Regions from separate parts of the Peribacillus muralis genome, predicted to be linked through region 1. Evidence: riboswitches for the same ligand, from Rfam matches in the RefSeq annotation. Region 1 holds a riboswitch; each other region holds the start of a gene.

Region 1 (4,311 bases):
TTTCCTTATCTGCTACGATAACGGATCCTTCAGTCGGTGTCTCCAAGCCATTGAGCATTCTGATCAAGGTACTTTTCCCTGCCCCGCTGTAGCCAATGATACCGAAAATCTCACCTTTATTTATTTCAACGTTTACGTTATTTACAGCCCTGATCGTATCGCTGCTTCCTTTTCCTGTCCGAAACAGCTTACTGACCTTCGTCAATGTAATCATTCTTGCTCACCTCTTTTATCCTATAAAACCTATGAACTTAGTTGCTTTCTCTACATAATCCAGCTTGCGTTTCTTTACCCATGCACATGCTTAGGGTTTCCTAAATTTAAAAATAAAAAAACCTTTCTGCATGAGCAGAAAGGCAGATAAAGAAACTGGCCTTCCTCTCATCTTCCAAAGTGTTTACACTTTGTGTGAATTGGCACCTTTCCAAGGAAAAACCTCCTTGTCGGTTGCCGGGCTTCATCGGGCACATCCCTCCACCTCTCTTGATAAGAGCTAATATATAGAATATTTCGTACATCATTACGTTCATTAGTATGGAGAAATTTTATCACAGATAAAAAAGGAGTGCAATGTATAATATTTCTAGAACAAAAAATATCAGGACTTTTTACTTAAATCGATTTGGATGCCAGTGAAACGATATCCGTCGCTTTTTCGATGGCCTGCTCTAAATCCTCTATTAAGTCTTCTACGTTTTCTATCCCGATGGATAGCCGGACTTGATCGGCACTCACCCCTGATTTTACCAGACCTGCATCATTCAGCTGTTGATGGGTGGTGCTGGCAGGATGGATGATTAAACTTTTCGCATCGCCGACATTCGCTACATGTGACCATAATTCGACTGAATTGATGAGCCTTGCCCCTGCTTCACGATCTCCCTGGATTCCGAAGGTCACGACGGCCCCCGCTCCTTTAGGCAAATATTTATCGGTAAGCGGCTTATCCGGGTGATCCTCATCAGCTGGATGTGATACCCATTTCACGGCAGGATGATTTTTCAAGTATTGAATGACGGTCTTCGTATTTGCAAGATGCTCCTTCATTCTGACATGCAGCGTTTCTAGGCCAAGCGTAAACTGGAAGGCACTTTGGGCACTTAGGGCAGGACCTAAATCACGAAGCAATTGCACCCTGGCTTTTGTAATGAAGGCCGCAGGACCAACTGCCTCGGCATATACCAAGCCATCGTAGCTTGGATCAGGCTCCGTAAAGCCAGGGAAGTTCGGCGAGTTCCAGTCGAATTTGCCTCCATCCACGATGACACCGCCTAATGTCGTTCCATTACCCAAGAGCCATTTCGTAGCGGAATGGATGACTATATCCGCTCCAAAATCTATCGGTCTGCAAAGGTAAGGTGTAGCAAAGGTGTTGTCGATGATCAAAGGTATGTGGGCTTCATGGGCGATTTTTGCCACTGCTTCGATATCGAGGACCCGCAAACTGGGATTTCCAATCGTTTCAGCGAAAATGGCCTTCGTTCTTGGCGTAATCGCCCTCCTAAAATTCTCAGGATCATCGGGAGATACGAACTTCACTTTAATTCCGTATTTAGGAAGGGTGTTTTCAAAAAGGTTATACGTGCCCCCATATAAGGTAGAGGCAGAGACGATTTCATCCCCTGCACCGGCAATATTGAGGATTGACAGGGAAATGGCAGCCATTCCGCTTGCAGTTGCCAATCCGCCGATACCGCCTTCCAATAACGCCATCCTCTCCTCGAAAACGCTGACCGTCGGATTATGGAGCCTAGTATATATATATCCCGTTTCCTTTAAACCAAATAAATTGGCTGCATGATCCGTATCTTTGAACAAGTATGCATTGCTTTGATAAATGGGAACGGCACGGGCTCCGGTTTCATCTGCTTGCAGCCCGCCATGAACACTCAATGTTTCGAAACGCAATTTTTTATCTGACATGTGCTTTCTCCTCTTCTTCTATGGATTTATTTGGAACAGCCTGGGAATGGTTCTTATCCTACACAAAAAAACCACTTCCACAAGAAGAGGCTTTCATACACACCTCATCTTCCAGAGTCAAAACTCTGCTGGAATTAGCACCGTATATATATGTATACCGGTTGCCGGGCTTCGTCGGGCCAGTCCCTCCGCCACTCTTGATAAGAACTATTTAATTTTGATCTTTTCTTGCAACAGTAATTTCTACATTCAAAATATAGCATTTTACGATTACCCAGTCAATAAATTGTTAGAATATTCTTTGTTTTTATTTCTTTTTTCGTTGAAAAAAATAAAGCCAAGAACCCAATCCGTTTCCGGTTGGGTTCCTAGCTAAGTTCCTTAAGCAAGCCATACAGATACGGAACGGATTGAAAGGCATATATTTTTTCATGAAGTTGTCCTCCCTTAAAGAGCAATAAACAGGGGACACTTTCGATTTCATATGTTTCGGCCATCCCTTGGACATAGTTCATATTCATTTTGCCTGCCATCATTTCCGGGAATAATTGCAAAGATATATCCAGCATCTTAGAGGCGACCTGACACGTGCCGCATAAGGGCGTATATAAATATAGGCAAAAGGTTTCCCCGTTTTCAATAGCTAGCTTGCACGTTTCCTCTTTCCACTCCTGCATCACTCAGTCTTTCACCCTTTAACTTAAAAATTTCATTTTTACATTCATGTTGGCAGATAGAAGTACAGTTGCAATATGATGTTCCGGCGAGCTTTCCACTTCTTTGTACATTTTATTAATGTAAAGGTGGTTCGCTTCCGGCATTTCCCTTCGAAATTGCTTTCGCAGCTTTTCTCCCGATTCATCTGCATCAAAGAGGAGATAAACATCCCGGTCCATCAATTCCTCCACCAATTCATCCAGTTTGGTTATTGAAATGGTCCCATTCGTACATCTTATTTCCACAACTTCATTCAAAACGGAGGCAACCTTTTTTCTGTCGGAGCTGCCTTCTACAATGATCACTTTATCATAATCGCCGCATTCCATGTCATCACTCCATTTCACGAATTGTGGACAACTGCCAGACACAAAAGGAAAAAGAGAGCAGACCGGTCAGCCTCCTCTCTCTTTCGTCTTACCCGTTGATCAAGCTTTCATATTCTTCCGCACTCATAAGCCCTTCAACATCACTGCTGTTCGTTGGTTCAACCACGATCATCCATGCTTTTTCAAAAGGAGATTCATTCACATACTCTGGGTTGTCACTTAAATCTTCGTTCACTTCGACAACCTTGCCGCTGATCGGAGCATACAGCTCAGAAACGGTCTTAACCGATTCAACACTTCCAAATGGCTCGTTGGCTTTGAGCTCGTCACCGACCTCCGGAAGCTCGACGAAAACGATGTCCCCAAGTTCCGATTGGGCAAAAGCCGTGATCCCGATGCGGACTGTTCCATCTTCGGTTTTGACCCATTCATGTTCTTTCGTGTAACGAAGTTCTTTTGGTGTTGTCGTCATTATTGATTCCCTCCATATGTACAGCTTGTATTTTCTATTACATTATAAAGTAGAAACATTATTTAAGTAAGGAATTAACCAAATTTTTGTATAATTTTAGTTCCAAACCTGTTCGAATTGCTCTTCTTTGAAGCCTACTGTCACCTTGGCCCCATCGGTAACGATCGGCCTTTTCAGAAGCATCCCGTCAGTCGCCAATATATCAAGCATCTCTGCTTCCGTAGCATCTTTCAGCTTATCCTTCAAGCCCAGCTCCCGATATTTTTGACCGCTAGTATTGAAAAACTTCTTCAGCTCTAATCCGCTGGTTTTATATAATTGTTCGATTTCAGTTCGAGAAGGCGGATTTTCCGCTATATGGATCGCTTCATATTGCAGTTCATGATGATCCAACCACTTCTTCGCATTACGGCATGTGCCGCATTTTGGGTACCAATATAATATTAAGCCCATCGTTTCACCACCTATCAATAGGATACCCGTTTTCTCCACGCAATACAACGAAATGTCTTTGAATTCGACCGGTTTTGAACAAAGGAAATAAAGGGAATGCCCATTGCGGACATTCCCTTCATTGAACCAGTTCAAAAGGCTTATAACGCGTATTTCTCCATTTCAATCACCTTCACGGAAGCTTCACGTTTTTTCGCGATTACATTGATCGGGTTGTGCCTCGTCAATTTGCGAAGCGAAGAAAGCATGATGCGAAGTGTATCACCTGTTTCCACGGCAATTAACGTTTCCTTGGCATGCTGTTCAATTTCATTGAATGCTTCTTGGACGAAAATTTCAGTGTAAAGCACCTTTTGTTTGTTCTTATCCAAACCAGTGGCTGCGATCGCTTTTTCCGTACGTAATACGACAGACTCT
Region 2 (4,311 bases), 210 kb from region 1:
GAAGCAAGTGGAGAATGTCGCTTCTGGTGAAGTTACGCCTCTTTCCGTTCCAGCTAACTTGCTCGTGTATCCACTTAGGAAATGGAACATGGCTTGTTCCTTGGACAGCTTGCTGATTGGAGGCAGTACGCCTGAAGCATCAGCAGTCAGGAAAATGATCGTATTTGGGTGCCCGGCAATACTTGGGTTCACGATGTTATCGATCGCTTGCATTTGGTATGCAGCACGGGTATTTTCAGTCAATGAACTATCATCATAATCCGCTTCGCGAGTATCCGGATCGACAACTACATTTTCCAGGACGGCTCCAAAACGGATGGCATCGAAGATTTGTGGTTCTTTTTCGCGTGATAGGTTGATCGTTTTCGCATAACAGCCGCCCTCAATGTTGAAAACACCGTTAGAAGCCCAGCCATGCTCATCATCACCGATCAGTTTGCGATTCGTGTCAGCAGATAAAGTGGTTTTGCCTGTACCGGACAGTCCGAAGAATAAAGCGACGTCCCCTTCACGTCCTACGTTAGCAGAGCAATGCATAGGAAGGATTCCAGCCTCTGGAAGTAAGTAGTTCATGATCGAGAAGATCGATTTTTTCATTTCACCTGCATATTCCGTTCCGCCGATCAGGATGGTACGGCGTTCAAACGAAACGATGATGAACGTTTCGGATTTCGTTCCGTCCACTGCAGGATCAGCTTTGAAGTTGGGTGCTGAAAGGATCGTGAATTCTGCTTCGTGGCCTCTCAGCTCCTCTTCGTTCGGACGGATGAATAAAGTATGGGCGAAAAGATTATGCCAAGCATATTCATTAACGACACGGATAGGAAGGCGTGATGATTCTTCTGCACCAGCGAAACCTTTGAAAACGAAAATCTCTTCTTTTGCTTTTAAGTAGTCAATTACTTTATTATATAGCTTATTGAACACATCTTCGGAAATTGGCTGGTTCACTGGGCCCCAATCGACTTTATCTTTAACGGATGCTTCCTCGACGATATATTTATCTTTAGGTGAACGACCCGTGTATTTGCCTGTTTCGGCCTTGACTGCGCCAGTTGATGTTAAAACGCCTTCATTCCTGCTTAATACCTTTTCGACCAATTTGGGAACCGAAAGCTGAGTTTGCACGTTGTGTCCTGTTAATAATTGGTGTAACTCATTAGAAACGTCTACAGAATTCATATATGAGGTACCTTCCTTTGTTTAAGTTTTATATTACAATTAGTATAACACATTTATTTAAATAGTCTATACTATTCCGTCTGATTTGTGATAATTTTCAATTGGTTGAATTCCTCATTTTAAGTGGGCAGGAACCATGTGAAGATTCCTGCATATGCTTTAATGTAAGTCGCTCTCCTTTATTTTAATAGGAAGTGATTAAGCTTTTTCATCATTGGTTAAAAATGGTGTTTTGATCGTTAGGCATCCGGAATCCCTTCCATGACGGGGAATCGGAGTTTATTGTATCCATGTTGGCCTCGGATGATAAATGTTCTTGATAGAAAAACATTGACAAATTCCGACCCAATACGATAATATCTTAAATTGTACGGATTCTCTTATCCCGAGTTGGTGGAGGGACAGGCCCTTTGAAACCCAGCAACCTGCCATATTGAACTTGACTCCAAGAGTAATCGCCGAAAATAAAGCGATGTTCTTCAAGGAAAAGTGGTGATGGTGCTAACCTGAGCAAGGTAAAAAACCCTTGAACGATAAGAGTGAAAGGATAGAAGACAGAATGTTAAACCTTTCCTCATTTTCCAGGGAAGGTTTTTGTGTTTTTTAAGTAATTCTGTGTCTATAGTTGAAGCTAATAAGGGAAACGAGTTCCGTAAAAAAAATCAGGCTAATGCCTACCACATACTAACTTCCAAGGAGGAAATATGATGTCAAAGAAACGTCTATTTACTTCTGAATCTGTTACAGAGGGCCATCCGGACAAGATTTGTGATCAGATTTCAGATTCCATTTTAGATGCTATCCTTGCTAAGGATGCAAATGCGCGTGTTGCGTGTGAAACAAGTGTTACGACAGGTCTTGTGCTTGTTGCTGGTGAAATTACAACATCCGCTTACGTGGATATTCCGCGTATCGTTCGTGATACGATTGCAGGAATTGGCTATACTCGCGCGAAATACGGCTTTGATGCTGAAACGTGTGCTGTATTGAGCTCGATCGATGAGCAGTCTGCCGATATCGCAGCTGGCGTCGATAAAGCTTTGGAAGCACGTGAAGGTAGCATGTCAGAAGAAGAAATCGATGCAATCGGTGCAGGGGACCAAGGTCTTATGTTCGGATTTGCTTGTAATGAAACAGAAGAGCTTATGCCGCTTCCGATCTCATTGGCACACAAGCTTTCATTCCGCTTGACTCAAGTTCGTAAAGATGAAACACTTGCTTACCTTCGCCCAGATGGTAAAACACAGGTAACTGTGGAGTATGATGAAAATAACCGTCCTGTACGTGTAGATACAATCGTCATCTCGACACAGCATGATGCAGAGGTCACGCTTGAGCAAATTCAAGCCGATTTAAAAGAGCATGTGATCAAAGCGGTCGTTCCTGCTGAATTGATCGATGCCGAAACTAAATACTTCATCAACCCGACTGGCCGTTTCGTAATCGGCGGACCTCAAGGGGATGCAGGTCTTACTGGCCGTAAAATCATCGTTGATACGTACGGCGGATACGCTCGTCACGGCGGCGGTGCATTCTCTGGTAAGGATGCTACGAAAGTTGACCGTTCTGCGGCATACGCTGCTCGTTACGTTGCCAAAAACATCGTGGCAGCCGGCCTGGCTGACAAAGCCGAAGTCCAATTGGCATATGCAATCGGTGTGGCAGAGCCTGTATCGATCTCGGTTGATACATTCGGAACCGGCACAGTTAGCGAAGACGTCCTTGTTGACCTGGTTCGCGCTAACTTCGACCTTCGCCCGGCAGGCATCATCAAAATGCTTGATCTTCGTCGCCCAATCTACAAACAGACAGCTGCATACGGACACTTTGGCCGTACCGATGTCGATCTTCCATGGGAACGTACAGATAAAGCAGAAACACTAAAAGCACAAGCATGATCCATATGGAAAAGGTGCGCCGCTAATTGCGGCGCACCTTTTTTGTAGGATTAATTTTGCCTGCAGAGGGAATAATTCAATAAACCCGCTGAGTGGTATATTTCGAGCTAAAAAGAGGCTTCGGTTTGGTTCAAGACTTGAAATGCCGCGGTTAACCTAATTTATTTTATGCGGTCTGCGCTTTTGTAGTATTGTCCTTTTTCGGCATATTCGCGTACGATTCGTTCCATGTCTTGACGGTCTTCCTCATTGATTTCCCGAATCACTTTGGCTGGACGTCCGAAGGCGAGCATATTGGGCGGGATGACCTTGCCCTGGGGAACGAGACTGCCGGCACCGATGAAAGCCCCTTCGCCGATTTCGGCTGCGTCAAGTATGATCGATCCCATGCCGATCAGGGCACCTTTACGGATTTTGCAGCTATGTAAAATGACCTGATGGCCAATGGTCACTTCATCTTCAATGATCAATGGATTATTGGGGCTTTGGTGAAGGACGCTATTATCTTGGATACTTACTTTTTTTCCTATGATGGTTGGGGCTACATCACCGCGGATGACGGAATTGAACCAGATGGATGATTGGTCACCAATTTTCACATCGCCTGTCACGACTGCATTCTCCGCAATATAAGCACTTTCGGCAATTTCCGGTTCCTTGCCCTTGAACGGATAAATAATCATTTTCAATCATTTCCTTTCCGAAGTGAATGTTTTTATGTATTATTTTAATATACCGTATGCAAATACCGTTGGCTATTTATAATACGAAGGTACAACTTGTTAGTTTTCTTTTTTGTCGAAAAACGCGAATATGGTTATAATTTATATATATATTTTAACTATCATGGATCGTATACAACAAGTGAAAAGTGAAAGGGGGATTTCGAATGTGGAAATGGGAGACAGATGGGGACGCCAAAGGCGTCATTGTCATCATTCATGGGGCAATGGAACATCACGGCCGTTATAAATGGGTTACACAAATGTGGCTTTCAGCCGGATACCATGTCGTCATGGGCGACCTTCCTGGGCAGGGCATGACGACTCGTGCCTACCGGGGACATATCGATTCCTTTGATGAATATTTGGATGAAGTGAAAAGCTGGATAGAGGAAGCATACGAATACTCGCTGCCGGTCTTTTTGCTTGGGCATAGCATGGGCGGCCTGATTTCGATACGCCTTCTTCAAGAAGAGGAATGGGATATCGCAGGCGTGATTTTATCTTCA
Region 3 (4,311 bases), 2.0 Mb from region 1:
AAGGGAGACCCGATTCTCGGGATAATATTTTTCAAGAAGCACCTTATAGCTCTCCATTCGAACATCAGCCGGAATGTCATCAGATTTAGTGGCACCTACAAGCGGATTCAAGAATAGACCGTCGACGATTTCCAAAGCTGTCTTTTGGATATATTCATGGGCACGGTGGACTGGGTTCCTGGTCTGGAATCCGACAACCGTTTTCCACCCCTTCGCTGCAAAAGCTTCCCTCGTCTCGACAGGATCCAAATAATGAGCATGAAATAGGGAACGTTCAATCCTTTTGACCAATTTTATTTCACCGCCGGCATATACATTTCCACGTTCATATAAATTTTTCACCCCTGGATGCTTCTCGTCATCCGTCTGATAAACCAACGTCGCTTCCAATGTTTTATCTGGAGTGAAGATATCGGAAACAGTAAGGACGCCGTATGTTTCCCCCTCATGCGTAAGCTTTACTTCCTCTCCGATAGTAAGGGTCTTTGCTGACGATTCCGATAATGGCAGTGTAATCGGTATGCTCCAAACATGGCCGCTGCTCAGTCTCATAGTTTTGACAACAGCCTCGTAGTCTCTTTTTGTGAAAAAGCCTTTTATCGGGCTATATGCGCCCGTCCCTATCAACTCAAGGTCACTTAAGGCAATCGCATCAATTTCGACTGAATTTTTTATTTTACCAGTATCATATGTTGGTTCCCAAAGATCGATTAAAGTTCCTCCGTGAGGCAGACTGTTTGTCATGCTAATTTCCCCCTATGTTTTCTATTTATTTAGGATAAATGCAAGCCGCATTCCGTTTTTTGAGCGCCTTGCCAGCGTCCTGAGCGTAAATCATCCGCATTAATGGCAGCTGAAGTGCAGGTCTTACAGCCAATACTCGGATAACCGTTATCATGCAGGATATTATATGGCAGTCCATTTTTATGTGCATACCGCCAAACGTCCTTCCATGTCCAATGGATTAGCGGACAAATCTTAATTGATTGGAACTTATTATCTCTATTGATGTACTCGGTTGCGGCCCTTGTTTCGGATTGCTCGCGTCTCAGCCCAGACAGCCAAGCCGTTGCCGTCGAAAGCACCTCAGTAAGTGGAGTGATTTTACGGATATGACAACACTTATTAGAGTCACTTAGCCATAATTCGTCTCCATATTCCGAAGCTTGTTCCTCCAGCGTCAAAGCAGGTTTCTTCATCTCTATTGAAAGGTCCGGATATTTTTTTTTCACTTGATCGATCAATTGATACGTTTCCTCAAAATGGACATCCGTATCGAGGAAAACGATTTTGGCCGCAGGGTTCACCTTTGCCAGTAAATCCGTAAGCACGATGCCTTCTATCCCAAAGCTACACGCATATATGAGCTTATTCCCGTATTCTTCATTAGCCCATTTCAGTACCTCCAAAGCCCCTTTTGTCTCACTATCTTCAGGAAAGACCGGTAAAGAATCACAATTGAAATTTTCGTATTTAATTAATGCAACCAACCTTATAGCCCCCTCTAAAACTTGCTTGCGTATCAATGGCTGGAGTAACAGGTGATCGGAACCCACTGTATCTTTAATTCTAGGAAAAAGAGACGAATTTAACCAATATTCTCTTTATATTAGTTAAACACGCCTCTAGTTTTTCTAGTCAGCAGCTGTCTTATTTAATTCTAAGCTTTTCATTTCTTTCCATTTGAATGATTTTACCATCTTGGACAACAAGTGTGATGGATCCATACTTCATTGAATGAAGCATTTCTTGAAGTCTTTCAAATATTTCCTCAAGCTGATTCTCTTTATCCAAAATAGTTCCTCCTTTAAGAAAATCGACCACTCATTTAATTTTCTTAAATTTATATAATTCCACTCAACCTTACATTGTTATGGATTATTCAAAATTTTTATAAAAAACAAAAATCTTTCCATAATGGAAAGATTTCAAGGTAAATAACCATTACCTTATCTTCCAAAATGGTGAACCATTTTGTTGGATGTAGCACCTTGCATACATCATGCAGGTTGCTGGACTTCAAAGGGCCAATTCCCTCCGTCGCTCTGGATAAGTTTTATTATTTTAAATATTACCATATATTCAATCCTTGTCAATGGAGTTTTCTTATAAAACAACTTGGATTAATTAAATGGATGAATTGTAATTATTATACACGATATTCATTTTCTATTTTTTTGTCCATGTCCTACATGCTTGCATTTATGGATGATCTGCAATTGAATGAATTAGCTATGCAAGAAACGGAATCAGAGTGACACATTTCTTAATTGAATTGCCTCTACAAATTCCTGAACTTGACCTTGGACGCGATCGACCAGGTTCACATCATGAATCGGGTTTTCTGGAGTTGTTTTATCTATTTCCTTATCAACGAAATAAATGCCTTGCAATGGCTCGCCTTTTAAGATGGAAATTAACGGCTTTAGTGCATAATCAATCGCCAATAAATGCCTGTGGCTCCCCCCGATCATAATCGGAAGCACCGGTTTTCCCTTAAACGCATTTTCCGGCAGCAAATCAATCAATGCTTTCAATACACCCGTGTAGGATGCTTTATATACAGGTGATCCAATGATGATTCCCCTCGCTTTAGAAATCTTTTCTGCAAGCTTTAAAATTTCTTCGCTGTTATAAAGGCCTTGGAACAAATCATCTGCTGAAAATTCGGTAATTGAATAATATGCTGTGGCAAAGCCCTCTTTCTCAACTAATGATTGAATATGTTTCAGTGAAATGTCCGTTCTTGATGGAATTGCAGGACTTCCTGATAATATGACAATTTCGCTCATGTACATTTCCTCCTATTATCTTATTTCCAAACTTGCACTTTCCTTCATGTATTATCTGTTATTTAATTTTATCGTAATAGTCTGAAAAATAGAAGTCAACTTACAACCCTTGGCCAGTTGTTGTTTATTTTCGTTTATTCCAACGAAATCGAACGTACCTATCTATATAAAACCTGAACGAATGGAATAATGCGTTTTTCAGTGCGGATCGTGAAGAGCGATTGCTTCAGTGAAAATCAATTCGACATAATCGTGAAAAAGGTCGTGCCAATAATTTATAGGGTTAAAAAAATATAGACAAACTCTATGAAATGAGTTTGTCTATATTCTGGACTCGATAGTGACAGCTGCTTTTTAACCGATTTTCAAATCTGCCTCTTTCAAGGATGCTTTTACCATATCTATAAAAAGTCGCATAAAACGATCATCACCCGTTAATTCCGGATGAAAAGCACTGACAAGGACATGTTCCTGTCTTGCAGCGACGACTTTATTATCATATTCAGCCAAAATCTCCACATCCACCCCAGCTCCAACAGCATATGGAGCACGGATGAAAACGGCTTTGAATGGTTCTTCCATTCCATTGATCGATAAGTTCGCCTCAAAGCTATCACGTTGACGGCCAAATCCGTTTCTTTTCACGGAAATATCCATCAATTCAAGATAAGCCTTTTCATCGCCAGACAAACGATTGGCCGCCAATACCATTCCCGCACAAGTACCGAAAATCGGTTTTTTTTGGTCAAAGAATGTTTTGATTGGACCCATAAAGCCATAGCGATCCATAAGCTTTCTCATCGTCGTACTTTCCCCGCCAGGTATGATCAAGCCATCGATTTCGCTTAACTGTGATGGTTTTTTTACGATTAATGCTTGCGCACCGGCTGAATCGATTTGGTTCAAGTGTTCTTCAATTGCTCCCTGTAATCCTAAGACACCGATCGTTATCATCTTACCAACCACGTTCCTGCATACGTTCTGCTGGAGCCAGCTTAGAAATATCGATTCCTTTCATTGCACTGCCTAACTCTTTTGACAAACGGCCTATTAATTCGTAATCCGTAAAATATGTAGTAGCTTGAACGATTGCCGATGCGAATTTTTCAGGATTTTCCGATTTGAAAATGCCAGAACCTACGAATACGCCATCTGCCCCTAATTCCATCATCAATGCAGCATCAGCTGGTGTAGCGATTCCGCCAGCGGCAAAGTTGACAACAGGCAATTTTCCTGTCCGCTTGATTTCTCTTAAAATCTCAAATGGAGCACCTATATTTTTCGCTTCCGTCATCAATTCGTCGTCACTCATTATACTTACCTTACGGATTTGGGACTGTACCTTTCTCATATGGCGAACAGCTTCCACTATATTTCCAGTACCTGGCTCTCCTTTTGTACGAAGCATTGATGCACCTTCGCCAATCCTACGAGCAGCTTCGCCTAAATCACGGCAGCCGCAAACGAAAGGAACTGTGAATTCACTCTTTAAAATATGATATTCCTCATCTGCAGGAGT
Region 4 (4,311 bases), 1.8 Mb from region 1:
AGTCCATAGCTCTGGTAAAATTACGATATCGGCCGCTGCGTTTACGGCCTTCTCCACCCATTGTTCAGCATGCTGATAATTGATATCCGGTTGTCCGAAGGCAATATCCATCTGGATACAAGCTATTTTCCATTTCATCAATAAAAACCTCCATAAGTAAAAAATGCTTTACAAGACTATGATAAACATATATCATTTGTGACTAGAATTTCAAGAAATTTCAGAGAAGGTGAATAAATGTTGCAATTCGAAAAATCGAAGCAGCTTCAGGAACTCCCCAAGCAGTTTTTTGCTTCATTGGTCGCAAAGGTCAATGCGATTACTGCGCAAGGGCATGACGTGATTAACCTGGGTCAAGGGAATCCCGATCAACCGACGCCTGAGCATATCGTGAAAAGGTTACAAACAGCAGCTGAAAAAACGATCAACCATAAATATTCGCCGTTCAGGGGACATCAATATTTAAAAGATGCTGCAGCTTCCTTTTATGAACGGGAATATGGCGTCAAGCTCGATCCAAAAAGTGAAATAGCCATTCTTTTTGGCGGTAAGGCAGGACTTGTCGAATTGCCGCAGTGTTTATTGAATCCAGGAGATACGATACTCGTACCAGATCCCGGCTATCCTGATTATCTTTCCGGTGTCGTTTTGGCTCAGGCGCAAATGGAACGCATGCCGTTGAAGGAGGAAAATGCTTTTCTACCGAATTACGAAGCTATACATAAAGATGTGCTCGATAAAGCCAAAATGATGTTCTTGAACTATCCGAATAATCCTACAGGTGCATCCGCAACCGGAGAATTTTTTAGCGAAACCGTATCCTATGCTAAAGAGCATTCAATTTGTGTGGTCCATGATTTTGCGTATGGGGCAATAGGTTACACTGGAAGAAAACCGATTAGCTTTCTCCAGGCAGAGGGAGCGAAGGATGTCGGGATAGAAATATATACACTCTCGAAAACTTACAATATGGCAGGATGGAGGGTCGGCTTTGCTGTAGGCAACAAAAGTGTCATTGAAGCTCTTGAACTGCTGCAGGACCATTTATATGTGAGCCTTTTTCCGGCGATACAGGAGGCTGCAGCAACCGCCTTGCTTGATTCGCAAGAGTGTGTAGAGGAATTGGTGAAGGTGTATGAGGGGCGCAGGAATGTTTTCATCGAGGGGTTACGGGACATTGGCTGGGAGGTTAAAGCTCCGGATGCTTCTTTTTTTGCCTGGCTTAAAATACCAACGGGATTCACCTCCGAGAGCTTTGCCGATCATTTATTAACGCACGCCCACGTGGCGGTAGCTGCTGGAAATGGGTTCGGCGAATTTGGCGAAGGATACGTCAGGGTCGGGCTTCTGACCTCCGAAGAGCGGCTCAAGGAGGCTGTAGGGCGGATACGCAGGTTAAATCTGTTTTAAACTTTAGTGAATCCTCATACAATTAAAAACTTATTGACAAAGTATGGATTACCTGTCAGAATACTAAATAAATTCTTAATCTTTCGAAACTACCATGTACCTATATATCAGCGTTTTCTTATTTTGAGCAGGTGGAGGGACTAGCCCGATGAAGCCCAGCAACCGACCGTAATTCCATTGTAAGATGGGGCGGAATCCTCCGCCGGACTTTCTCGTCCACAGGGCACGGTGCTAATTCTTGCAGCATATGTGCTGGGAGATAAGAAGATGGCTTTTTTAAAGCCTCTTCGTCATGAAGGGGCTTTTACTATTATTAAAGAGTCCGATAATGACTTCGTGAGATTACTAACGTGTTATAGGAGTGATCAAATGAGCGAGATAATCGCCACTTATTTAATTCATGATTTTAATGGGAATCACGAAAAAAAAGCGGAAGGCATCGCCTTGGGCCTGACTGTAGGAACATGGACGGACCTGCCCCAGCTGGTTCAAAAGCAGCTGGAAAAGCATAAGGGTCGCGTCGTCTCCGTATCGCCGCTTTCCGAAGAAGAGGGGGCAAACCGGTACTTCGATCGTAAGGTGTATCGTTCGATCATTAAAATCGCGTATCCGGCAGGAAATTTCTCAAATGATTTGCCAGCCATTTTGACCACGGTCTTCGGAAAACTGTCATTGGACGGTGCGGTTAAATTGATCGACCTTGATTTTATCGGGGATATCGAAAAAGCTTTCCCCGGTCCCAGATATGGCATTACAGGAATCAGGAAAAAGATTGGAGTGTATGACCGGCCGCTAGTCATGAGCATTTTCAAAGGTGTATTAGGGCGTGATCTAACGTTCCATAATGAGCAATTGAAGCAACAAGCGTTGGGGGGTGTCGACCTTGTTAAAGATGATGAAATCCTCTTTGATCAGGGACAGACGCCATTTATTGAAAGAATCAAAACCGGCAAGAAAATATTGACCGAAGTCCATGAAAGTACTGGTCACCGGACGTTATATGCCGTCAATCTATCAGGAAAGACATTCGAGTTATTGGATAAGGCGAAACAAGCGGCAGATGCGGGTGCAGACGCTTTATTGTTCAACGTCCATACATATGGCTTGGATGTATTGCAAGCCCTGAGTGAACATGATCAAATCAAGCTGCCGATCATGGCCCATCCGTCATTTAGCGGAGCGTTGGGCTCATCCTCCTTTTATGGTGTCGGCTATCCACTATTGCTTGGTAAATTAGTCAGGCTATCAGGTGCGGATCTATCATTATTCCCATCCCCTTATGGAAATGTCGCACTTGAAAAAGAGGAAGCATTGGCGATCGCCAGTGCATTGACGAAAGACGAACCTTCATGGAAAGAAGCATTTCCAGTTCCTTCAGCTGGTATTCATCCAGGGATGGTACCCGATTTGATCAAGGATTTCGGACTGGACAGTGTCATCAATGCCGGAGGCGGAATACACGGGCACCCTGACGGAGCTAAGGGCGGGGCAGAGGCCTTTCGTTCTGCTGTGGAAGCCGTCCTTGAAGGAAAGGACCTAGCTGAGGCGGCGTCAAATGAAGAAGCATTAAAAAAAGCGCTTGTTTTATGGGGAGGACTATGAGAAAGCATGAAACCAATCATCTTTTGTGATTTTGACGGAACGATAACCAACACGGATAACATCATTTCCATCATGAAAAAATTCGCTCCCCCGGAATGGGAAAGGTTGAAGGATGACGTTCTTCGGCAAAAAATCAGCATATCCTCTGGGGTTGGGGAAATGTTTTCCCTGCTTGATAGTGACCTGAAGGCAGAAATCATTCAATTCGTGAAGGAGAAAGCACACATCCGGCCAGGTTTCCATGATTTCGTTGAGTATACGAAACAAGCTGGGTTTCCTTTATATATCGTAAGCGGAGGCATGGATTTTTTCATTGCCCCACTATTAAATGACATCTTGCCCACAGGCACGGTTTTTTGTAACAATGCCCACTTTGATAAGAAAAAGATCTATATTGAGTGGCCGCATGCTTGTGATGAGCAATGTAATAATGAGTGCGGCTGCTGTAAGCCGTCGATTATGAGGCAAATGGCTGGTGCGGATGACTTCATGTATGTAATTGGTGATTCCGTGACTGATTTTGAAGCGGCAAAACGGGCTGATTTTGTTATAGCCCGTGATATATTGCTTGAGAAATGCATAAGTGAAGGTCTGCCGCATCGAGGGTTCGAAACGTTTTATGATGTAATGGAGATTTTAAAGCAGCGTGAGGAGGTAAAGTCTTGAACACCGATACGAAGGAGTGGCTGGAGCTAGCGGAAATCAAAGCGGAACTCGCCGAACGAGATTGGTTTATGGGTACAAGCGGAAACCTTTCCATCCGCGAGCCCGATGGCCCAACCTTTTATATTACGGCAAGCGGTAAGGACAAACGAAAACAAACGGATTCCGATTTTTTATTGGTAGATTTAAAAGGAAGCCCCGTCCAGGAGACGGAGCTGAGGCCCTCCGCGGAAACGCTACTTCATACCGTCATTTATGGGAAAACCAAAGCGAATTGTGTACTTCATGTCCACACAGTGGAAAATAATGTAGTGTCCGAATTGTATGGAGATGAAGGTTCTGTAACTTTTCGGAATCAAGAAATCATTAAAGCGACAGGGAGATGGGATGAGGATTCGGAATTTCGGATTCCAATCATCTATAATCATGGGGATATTCCATTGCTAGCCGAGAAATTCAATCTGCATGTTCAAGACGATTCCGGTGCGGTGCTCATCCGCAATCATGGGATCACGGTTTGGGGAAAAAGCGGGTTTGAAGCAAAAAGAATACTGGAAGCTTGCGAGTTTTTATTTCAATATCAACTGCTGCTAAATACTCAACTGGCACATACTGCTTCTTTAACATAACACTCAT

The links. A riboswitch is a leader RNA that binds a small molecule or an ion and turns the genes downstream of it on or off. The one in region 1 is predicted to bind S-adenosylmethionine.
Region 2: another riboswitch for S-adenosylmethionine. It lies ahead of metK (methionine adenosyltransferase); the one in region 1 lies ahead of ABE28_RS21780 (O-acetylhomoserine aminocarboxypropyltransferase/cysteine synthase family protein).
Region 3: another riboswitch for S-adenosylmethionine. It lies ahead of ABE28_RS12095 (YezD family protein); the one in region 1 lies ahead of ABE28_RS21780 (O-acetylhomoserine aminocarboxypropyltransferase/cysteine synthase family protein).
Region 4: another riboswitch for S-adenosylmethionine. It lies ahead of mtnW (2,3-diketo-5-methylthiopentyl-1-phosphate enolase); the one in region 1 lies ahead of ABE28_RS21780 (O-acetylhomoserine aminocarboxypropyltransferase/cysteine synthase family protein).

Annotation. Positions count from the first base shown of each region.
Region 1 is NZ_CP017080.1:4,470,920-4,475,230, forward strand. Features, by position in the region: gene ABE28_RS21775 (methionine ABC transporter ATP-binding protein) at 1-214, opposite strand, end outside; SAM riboswitch class I at 379-493, opposite strand; gene ABE28_RS21780 (O-acetylhomoserine aminocarboxypropyltransferase/cysteine synthase family protein) at 613-1,923, opposite strand; SAM riboswitch class I at 2,025-2,130, opposite strand; gene ABE28_RS21785 (thioredoxin family protein) at 2,292-2,600, opposite strand; gene ABE28_RS21790 (toprim domain-containing protein) at 2,619-2,969, opposite strand; gene gcvH (glycine cleavage system protein GcvH) at 3,058-3,441, opposite strand; gene ABE28_RS21800 (arsenate reductase family protein) at 3,538-3,894, opposite strand; gene ABE28_RS21805 (acyl-CoA dehydrogenase family protein) at 4,035-4,311, opposite strand, start outside.
Region 2 is NZ_CP017080.1:4,264,490-4,268,800, reverse strand. Features, by position in the region: gene pckA (phosphoenolpyruvate carboxykinase (ATP)) at 1-1,182, opposite strand, end outside; SAM riboswitch class I at 1,560-1,722, shown strand; gene metK (methionine adenosyltransferase) at 1,887-3,080, shown strand; gene ABE28_RS20650 (gamma carbonic anhydrase) at 3,242-3,760, opposite strand; gene ABE28_RS20645 (alpha/beta hydrolase) at 3,970-4,311, shown strand, end outside.
Region 3 is NZ_CP017080.1:2,486,041-2,490,351, forward strand. Features, by position in the region: gene sat (sulfate adenylyltransferase) at 1-744, opposite strand, end outside; gene ABE28_RS12090 (phosphoadenylyl-sulfate reductase) at 774-1,478, opposite strand; gene ABE28_RS12095 (YezD family protein) at 1,651-1,794, opposite strand; SAM riboswitch class I at 1,947-2,056, opposite strand; gene ssuE (NADPH-dependent FMN reductase) at 2,250-2,792, opposite strand; gene pdxT (pyridoxal 5'-phosphate synthase glutaminase subunit PdxT) at 3,147-3,746, opposite strand; gene pdxS (pyridoxal 5'-phosphate synthase lyase subunit PdxS) at 3,748-4,311, opposite strand, start outside.
Region 4 is NZ_CP017080.1:2,715,164-2,719,474, reverse strand. Features, by position in the region: gene ABE28_RS13155 (carbon-nitrogen family hydrolase) at 1-138, opposite strand, end outside; gene ABE28_RS13150 (pyridoxal phosphate-dependent aminotransferase) at 238-1,410, shown strand; SAM riboswitch class I at 1,526-1,676, shown strand; gene mtnW (2,3-diketo-5-methylthiopentyl-1-phosphate enolase) at 1,780-3,012, shown strand; gene ABE28_RS13140 (2-hydroxy-3-keto-5-methylthiopentenyl-1-phosphate phosphatase) at 3,019-3,678, shown strand; gene ABE28_RS13135 (methylthioribulose 1-phosphate dehydratase) at 3,675-4,304, shown strand.